Regions from separate parts of the Saccharococcus sp. Marseille-Q5394 genome, predicted to be linked through region 2. Evidence: a T-box and tRNA genes for the amino acid it is inferred to sense, from the RefSeq annotation. Region 2 holds a T-box; the other holds one or more tRNA genes.
What was found. A T-box is a leader RNA that pairs with one kind of tRNA and senses whether it is charged. The one in region 2 lies ahead of alaS (alanine--tRNA ligase), so its partner is inferred to be a tRNA-Ala.
Positions count from the first base shown of each region.

Region 1 (4,432 bases), 1.0 Mb from region 2:
CACAAGGACAGAAGCAATTGCTCTCCATCGCAAGGGCGCTCGTCGCAGACCCCGTCTTGCTATTACTCGACGAGGCGACAAGCAGCATCGACACCGTCACCGAACTCGCAATTCAGGAAGCGCTCGACAGGCTCATGGAAGGAAGAACGAGCTTCGTCATCGCCCACAGGCTGAACACGGTCCGGAAAGCCGACACTGTCTACGTCATGGATCAAGGCAAGCTCATCGAATCCGGCAGCCAAGAAGAATTGATCGAAAAACAAGGGGTTTATTATACGATGTTGAAGGACTCGAAGATTTGAACACAAAAACAGGCGGGGAACATTTTCCTCGCCTGTTTCATAATCATTTTCGATCTTCAATATCCATCTTCGTGCCATCGTCAAAGTCGATTTCCAAATCGAACTTCGTATACGTGTCTATTCCAAACCACTCCATAATCTTTGCTATGACGTCTTTTTCGTCCATACTCTTCCCTGTCACTACTTTAACGAAAAACGGATCCAGTTTATTGAAAGCTTCCTGATCCCTCAAATTCATACTAGCCAACTTATTCACATACTTGGCCTCATGACCTTTCGCTACTTCATACTCCACGTCAATGACATCTTTCCCATCGACCTCTATCTCCAAGTCGAATTTATTGAAGCCGTACCCGTCCCCTGTATTCAACGTGTCGCCTGACTGATCATTTTCATAGATAAGCGTAGCATCCTCCCGTTTAGGATTATCCGCATTTTTGCCCCCATTTCCGCACGCGCCCAAGACGAGCACGATAGCTAAAAAGAGCATGACGATCTTCATATTGTTCCTCATGATCGCAAACCTCCTGTTGTAGTCTTCTGTTCAGTAATTTCCTTCATTACGCAAAATTAAACACAAAGGCAATTTCGGAGGAATCGCGACATGAGGTAGGGGAGGAATGGGAGCTGTCCGCAAGCATTTATTTAAATCCGCTGGAATTGTGGTTAAGTGGTGATGAAAATGGCTTGAGTGGTGATAAAAGATGTTTAAGTGGTGATTACGATGGCGTGAGTGGTGATAACCAGCGTCCAAGCGGTGATAAAGTACTGTCGACCGGTGAAAACCTATTTTATGGCGTAGGGGAATGGGTGAGTTTATGCTAATCGGTGGTAAACTCGTCCGAATCGGTGGTAACGTGTCGAGAAACGGTGATAAACTCGTTCGAATCGGTGATAACACCCGTCAATTCGGTGATAACCACTTTTGACGCCATAAAAAAACAACCGGCGTTTTCGCCAGTTGTTCCTATCTACCATTTCGCGCGGTGGTCTTCCGCGCAGCCGAGCATTTGCCGGATTCTGAGCGTCGAACCGTCGTGCAGTTTGACGCCTCCGTTGAAATAGCCGACAAGTTGGTTGACGTTCGTTTGTACAAGCTGTGCATTCGTCTTTGATTTTCGTTCGAAAAATGGAGAGAAAGTCAAATTTACATCGTCGGAAAACTTTGTCCCGATATGCCAAGGACGCATGTAATTGTCTTTGTCGTACGTGAAGATGACATCCTCATGCAGTTTCGTCATGACGCCGTCCACAAACACCGCATTTTCCGTCATGCCCGTACCGTCAGTCCATTTACCGCCAAAATTCAGCCCGATCCGCCGACCGCCTAAACGCTGGGAAGCCATCGCCCAATTCCACTCCGCTTCGCGAGGCCAGACGCCGCGTCCGTAATCCAGCACTGCAAAGCTATAATCAGGATTGAAATCATAACGTTTCTCCCCGATCTTCACGAATCCCGTCGTCGGCAATGTATGATGTTTCGCTGTGAATTGGAACCGATCTCGGTTGCGGGGGATGACGACGTTCAACGAATCGTCCTCTTCCGGATGCGTAATATGCAGATCGGCATGGAGCACTTCATTATCAAAGTCCGGTATCGTCACAGATAGATGGGTTTCTCCTTGCAAATGGACCAGCTGAACTGAAATCCGCTCATTGACGAACTTTACACTGCCAAGTACGTCTTCAGGCATCTTCACCCTCCGCCCGACAGGAAGCACAACCTGCTTCTCATAGAAGCGCTGCGTCTCGTAATCGAGCATGTAGACGAAACAGACAGCTGCATAATCCATATGGCTGATCGCCGCTGAAAATAGAAGGTCCTCACCGAACACACACCAATAATTCCATTTCTTCTTCCGCATGAAATGGCCTTTCAGATTGCTTATAATGAACGGACGACGGGCAAATCCGATCGCTTCGGGATTCAGCATCCCTTTCTGATCGCACAGAAACACCGTATCCTTCAGTTCTTTTTCTGCATGTTGCAAGGAGATCTCCCCCATCTATTGTCTTTTTTCTATGACATGTTATAATCTATATTGTAGCAGATTTACGGGGCATTAGCTCAGCTGGGAGAGTGTCACGCTGGCAGTGTGAAGGTCACCGGTTCGAGCCCGGTATGCTCCATTTTAGGAAACCTCATCAAATTAACTTTTGATGAGGTTTCTTTTTTATTTCAGTTGGTCAAATATCTTGTTGTCGTGCTACGTGTGCCCGATTGAAGAAAGGGAGATGAAAAAGTGGAGGGTATGGTATTTCAAATAAGAAATGAACACGGCAAACAGTTGTATGAAATTTTGGAGGGTATTTCAGAATCTTCTTGGTATTGGTCGATAGTCCCGGAAGAATCATATTACTCAAGTAGTAATAACTTAAATGATTTTCGTTCGTCATTATTCTCAGAATCCGAAACAATAATGGATGGCAAATCATTCATGAAGCACATTTCTAAAGAAGATTACTATTTAATATTTGCGGATATTAAAGCCTTTCCTACTTTAGAAAGCATAATAACTATTAATAATGAAACGGATTTCATGAAAAGTTCCTGCAAACTAGGGCTTATAGTGGTTGATTCAGTACAAGTAATTATATATTCACGAGAAAAACAAATTCTCCTGGATATTTCAGAGCGTGCCGAATCCTTGGGTTATAGAGACATCCGATTCTTGAATAACAAAGATACAATTTCAGCCGTGTGGGGATGGATGTAGTAACAGAAAGTGACCATTGGTGGAGCAATAACAAGGGGCACAGTAATGAATAATAAGTTTATGAACGGGGATGGTATCAGTTAACTTGCGATATCTTCTCCGTTCTTTTATTTGTAATTGACATGACACCATTAAGTGTCTTATTATAAGGACACCAAACAGTGTCTAATTCACACATGAGGAGGGGAGGATTTTGATTACTACTGACCAAGAGCGCGACGTTTTTGTAGCGATTGCAGATCCGACTAGACGAAAGTTAATAAGGTTACTGGCAGGTTCAGAGGAGATGGCGCTATACGAATTAACCGCTCATTTTCAAATGGGGCGTACTGCAGTTTCTAAACACTTGGCTATCCTCAAGGAGGCTGATTTAGTAAGGAATCGTAAAATCGGCAGAGAAACAAGGTATCGATTAAATGCAGCTCCCTTACAGGAAGTTAAAGATTGGTTATCTTTTTATGAGGAATTTTGGAATGAAAGAGCGGCAATACTTAAGAATATACTGGAGGAATAGACTATGGCTGATTTAGCATTAGATTTTCAATTCAAGAGTCCCGTTAATAAAGTATGGGATGCCTTAACGAATTCAGAAACACTTGCAAAATGGGTAATGGAAAATAATTTCAAACCGATCGTAGGATACAAATGTCAGTTTCGTAATGAGGCAATCGGTTTAGTTGTAGAGAGTGAAGTATTGGTAGTGGACGAGCCTAACAAGTTATCGTACACATGGGTCGGTGGGCCGATAAATACAATCGTCACATGGACGTTAAAGCAAGAGGGTGAAACTACACACTTACATCTTGAACATACCGGTTTTGAAGAAGAAAACCAGGCGGCATTCAATGGCGCGAAATATGGTTGGTCAAGTATGGTGGACAAGTTGAGTAAACTGTTAGGAGAAATGTAAATGGGCTTTTTTCAAGACGCAATAGCGATATTTAAAAAGAGGGATTTAGTATTCATTAAGAGCTACAAGGAATCAGAAAATGTGTATACGTTCCTATTTGAAAAAGAGAAGGATGTAACGTGGAAAGCAGGACAACATGGTTTGTTTACAATTACTCATAAGAAAATAAAAAATGGAACACGGCCAATTAGTCTGGCATCTGCTCCCTCGGAAGATATTGTTCAACTAACACTTGGTATTAATGATACGCCGAGTGAGTTCAAGAAGGCGATGTTAGAGCTGCAACCGGGCATGAAAATAAGGATGAGTGGGCCAGTAGGGTCGTTTTATTTAAAAGATGACAGTCCTACCATCCTAATCGCAGGTGGAATTGGGATTACACCATTTCGGTCGATGCTGAAACAGATCGTGGCGGAAGGGAATGGAGTCGGAAAACAAATACACCTACTTTATATTGATAGCAAAGGGTCATTTGTCTATAAAGATGAACTCGATAAAATTGC
Region 1 is NZ_CAMPPQ010000001.1:1,865,926-1,870,357, reverse strand. Features, by position in the region: gene OC538_RS08990 (ABC transporter ATP-binding protein) at 1-302, shown strand, start outside; gene OC538_RS08985 (YusW family protein) at 346-816, opposite strand; gene OC538_RS08980 (hypothetical protein) at 1,109-1,231, shown strand; gene OC538_RS08975 (DUF2804 domain-containing protein) at 1,274-2,308, opposite strand; tRNA gene OC538_RS08970 (tRNA-Ala) at 2,360-2,432, shown strand; gene OC538_RS08965 (DUF2691 family protein) at 2,555-3,019, shown strand; gene OC538_RS08960 (ArsR/SmtB family transcription factor) at 3,213-3,533, shown strand; gene OC538_RS08955 (SRPBCC family protein) at 3,537-3,929, shown strand; gene OC538_RS08950 (FAD-dependent oxidoreductase) at 3,930-4,432, shown strand, end outside.
Region 1: it has a tRNA-Ala gene. The T-box ahead of alaS (alanine--tRNA ligase) is inferred to sense a tRNA for this amino acid. The anticodon was not compared.

Region 2 (4,432 bases):
CGGCCTCCGCCTTTACCACCACAAAGAGATGCTACATGATTGACGATCTTCCCGGCGTGGAAGTTCCCGTTTTTCAAATCTTCCGTCACTCCTGCTGCCAGTAGAACTTTCCCATCAGCAGCAGAGCCGAGCACAATTACACCTTTGCTTACTTTCTGCTTCAATTCATCAATCATTTGACGCAGAGCATTATTGTCTTTTACATCGACCCTAGCCGAAAGCACCGTTACTTCGTCAATCTGCTGTGCAGTTGTGAGGATATCAGTGAGTTGACTGTTTCCAAGCTTCGCTGAGAGCGATTCGTTATCCCGTTGAAGCTCTTTCATCTCCGACAAGATGGAGCTGACTTTTGTAACGACATCTTTCGGATTGGATTTCAATAATGCAGCTGCTTCCGTTACAAGCGCCTCTTCCTTTTTAAAGGAATGATACGCCTCTTGGCCTGTCACCGCTTCAATCCTACGAGTCCCTGCTCCAATGCCACCTTCCGATTCGATCTTAAAGATCCCGATTGTTGATGTTGCAGGCACATGGCATCCGCCGCATAATTCAATTGAGTAATCCCCGACTGAAACGACACGGACAATGTCACCATATTTCTCACCGAATAATGCCATGGCGCCCATCTCTTTTGCTTCATTAATCGGTTTCTGTTCGATCTGGACAGGAATATCAGCCCAAATCTTTGCATTAACAATTTCTTCGATTTGTTCCAGTTCTTCCTTTGTCACCTGCCCGAAGTGAGAGAAGTCGAAACGGAGACGGTCAGGGCCGACATAAGAGCCAGCCTGGTTAACGTGCTCCCCAAGAACTGTTTTCAAAGCCTGATGAAGCAGATGTGTAGCTGTATGGTTTTTGATTGTCAATTTACGCGATTCCGCATCTACCTCAGCAAAGACTTCCGCGTTGTCAGTAATTTCACCTGAACGAACAACCGCAGTATGCAGATGCTGACCATTCGGAGCCTTTTTGACATCTTTCACATCAACGACGAATGTATCGCTCGAGACAGTTCCTATATCGGCAATCTGTCCGCCGCTTTCCGCGTAGAAAGGTGTGCGATCAAGAATGAACTGGATTTCATCGCCTTCAGAAGCATGTGCAACCAATTCGCCATTATGCAATAGGGCAGCGATTTTTGTGTCGCAGGACAGATGATCATATCCGATGAATTCGCTTTTTACTTGAATGTTGCCAAGCACTTCCGATTGGACATGCATTGAATCTACGTCATGTCGTGCAGCTCTTGCGCGTTTCCGTTGGTTATCCATCTCATCATCGAATCCAGCGCGATCGACGGTAACCCCCGCCTCTTCCGCAAATTCCTCTGTCAGCTCAAATGGAAAGCCGTACGTATCGTATAGTTTGAATGCATCTGCGCCAGATACGACCGGATTTCCAGCTGCCTTCGCTTTATCGATAACGCCATTCAAAATCGCCATTCCTTCATTTAGTGTTTCATGGAAACGCTCTTCCTCATTTTTAACGACCTTCATGATGAATGCTTCTTTATCTTTGACTTGCGGGTAGAAGTCTTGCATCACTTCCCCGACGACAGGGACGAGTTCATACATGAATGGCTTATTGATGCCCAATTGTTTTGCGAAGCGCACAGCACGACGTAATAGTCTTCTGAGGACGTATCCTCTTCCTTCATTGGATGGCAATGCTCCATCGCCGATTGCGAACGCAACTGTCCGGATATGGTCCGCAATTACTTTAAACGCCGTGTCCTTCACATCATCTTTTCCGTACGCTTCGCCGGACACTTTTTCCACGGAATGGATGATTGGCATGAACAAATCCGTGTCAAAGTTCGTAGGCACTTCCTGGATGACAGAAGCCATCCGCTCAAGCCCCATCCCTGTATCGATGTTTTTCTTTGGAAGCGGCGTATACGTATGGTCCGGATTATGGTTGAACTCGGAGAATACTAAGTTCCAAATCTCCAGGTATCTGTCGTTTTCGCCGCCTGGATATAGTTCCGGATCTGAAAAATCATCGCCGAATGACGGACCGCGGTCATAGAATATTTCCGAGTTCGGACCGCTCGGACCTTCTCCGATATCCCAGAAGTTCCCTTCCAAACGGATGATGCGCTCTTCTGGTATGCCAATTTTGTCTCTCCAAATTGCGTATGCTTCTTCATCTTCCGGGTGTACAGTAACTGACAGCAACTCTGGGTTAAAGCCGATCCATTTTTCATTCGTCAGGAAATCCCATGCGCGGATGATCGCTTCTTCTTTGAAGTAATCACCGATCGAGAAGTTCCCGAGCATTTCGAAGAATGTATGGTGGCGTGCAGTTCTCCCTACGTTTTCGATGTCATTCGTACGAATGGACTTTTGTGCGTTGACGATTCGTGGATTTGTCGGGACGACACGTCCGTCAAAGTATTTTTTCAGTGTTGCGACACCACTGTTGATCCAAAGAAGTGAAGGATCGTCGATTGGCACTAGAGGTGCTGATGGCTCTTCGCTATGGCCGTGCTCTTTGAAGTAATCAAGAAACTTTTTTCTAATTTCAGATGCTGTTAATTTTTTCAATGTTATTCCTCCTTAAATAATCCATCGATACAAATAAAAAAATCCCCGCCCCTGTACAAGGGACGAAGATTTTTCGTGGTACCACCCTAATTTACCGGCGGAAAGCCGGTATCTCAAGAAGCCATAACGCGGCTAACGGCAAGTGTTAGTTGCTCTCAGGAGTAGCTTTCCGTCAAACGGCCATGGGAATCCTTGCAGCCTTGGGATTCCTTTCTGAACATGGTAGTCAGCGTACTTTCTCCGTCATCGAATTTCATATGATACTTTGGATTATAGGGAATTGATGCTACTATGTCAATCCATGACTTCCGAAAAATCATAAGGTGTGACGTCTTGCATCCCGATCATCGGGTCGATTCCAAGGATTGTCTCCATCGTGAGCCTATACTCTTTCTGGCTTTCAGGCATCCTGTCAGTGGATTCACTCGTTTCGTTTTGATGGCCCCTATTTAGTGGGGCTTCCACGGTTTCTTCCTGGTTTTCGATAGTGGATTCCTTCCGCAAGCGGTCTTTCAATGTCGTCTGCCGTTCAAGTTCATCTGTCCGGTTAATGCCGATTTTGAATTCTTCCGGCTCTCCGCAAAGTATCAGGAAGTTTTTAGCTCTCGTAATTCCCGTATATAAAAGATTTCTCCGGAGCATTTTCCTGTATCCGCGGACAATCGGCATGACGACAATCGGAAATTCACTTCCTTGCGACTTATGGATGGAGCAGCAATAGGCGAGCGTAATTTGATTCAAGTCGTTGCGCTCATATTCAACTTCGATGCCGTCATAGGAAACGATCAGCATTTCCTTTTTATCGACGGTTTCTTTCGCCTTGATAATGGAGATGACTTCACCCATATCTCCGTTGAACACATTGCTTTCGGGCTGATTGACAAGTTGCAGCACTTTGTCGCCGATTCGATAGACGACATCCCCAAAGGCGACTTCTTTCCGATCGGGTCCCGGCGGATTGACCATATGCTGGATCATCTTATTCAATCCATCGATCCCGGCTGGCCCTTTATACATAGGAGCCAACACTTGGATGTTTTTAATATGATGGCCTTTCGAAACGGCGTTTTTTACGACTTGTTCTACGACCTCTAGTATCTGGTCCCCACTTGCCTTGATAAAAGACCGATCCGTCGTTTTTCGAGTGACATCATCAGTCCATTTCGCATTTTTGATCATATGGGCCATCTCAATGATTGTCGACCCTGCACTTTGGCGATAAATTTCGGTCAACTCTACGACTGGGATTTTTCCGGAATCAAGCATGTCCTTTAATACTTGACCGGGACCAACAGGCGGAAGTTGGTCTTGGTCTCCGACGAAGAGGACTTGGATTTCATCATGTAATGCTTTCAAGAGCTGATGGGCAAGCCATGTGTCGACCATGGACATTTCATCGATGATGATGAGCCGCCCTTCCACTTCCCTGCCGACCGCATCATCCTTTTCCTGACCATTGAAGCCAAGAAGCCTGTGGATGGTCATTGCCGGCAGCCCTGTCGATTCGGACATCCTTTTTGCCGCCCGCCCTGTTGGAGCTGCTAAAACGATTGGGAAGGTCTCTTCTTTTTCAACATAGTGTTTTGGGTCGAGTGAAAGGCCATGGAGCTCGGCATAAACTTCTACCAAACCTCGGATGACAGTCGTTTTTCCTGTTCCGGGTCCTCCTGTCAAAATCATGGCAGGTGAATGGAGCGCTTTCTCGATGGCGGCCACTTGGGTTTCTGCATAGTTGACGCCGAGTCTTTCTTCCGCTTCACCGATCGCCTTGCGGATTTCCGAAACCGGGAATTTTTCGGAAAGATCATTTTCCATAATCCGTTCCATTTTAGAGGCGATGCCGATTTCCGAAAAATAGAGTGAAGGTATATACAACTTTCTGCCTT
Region 2 is NZ_CAMPPQ010000001.1:823,557-827,988, forward strand. Features, by position in the region: gene alaS (alanine--tRNA ligase) at 1-2,546, opposite strand, end outside; T-box leader at 2,602-2,802, opposite strand; gene OC538_RS04190 (ATP-dependent RecD-like DNA helicase) at 2,841-4,432, opposite strand, start outside.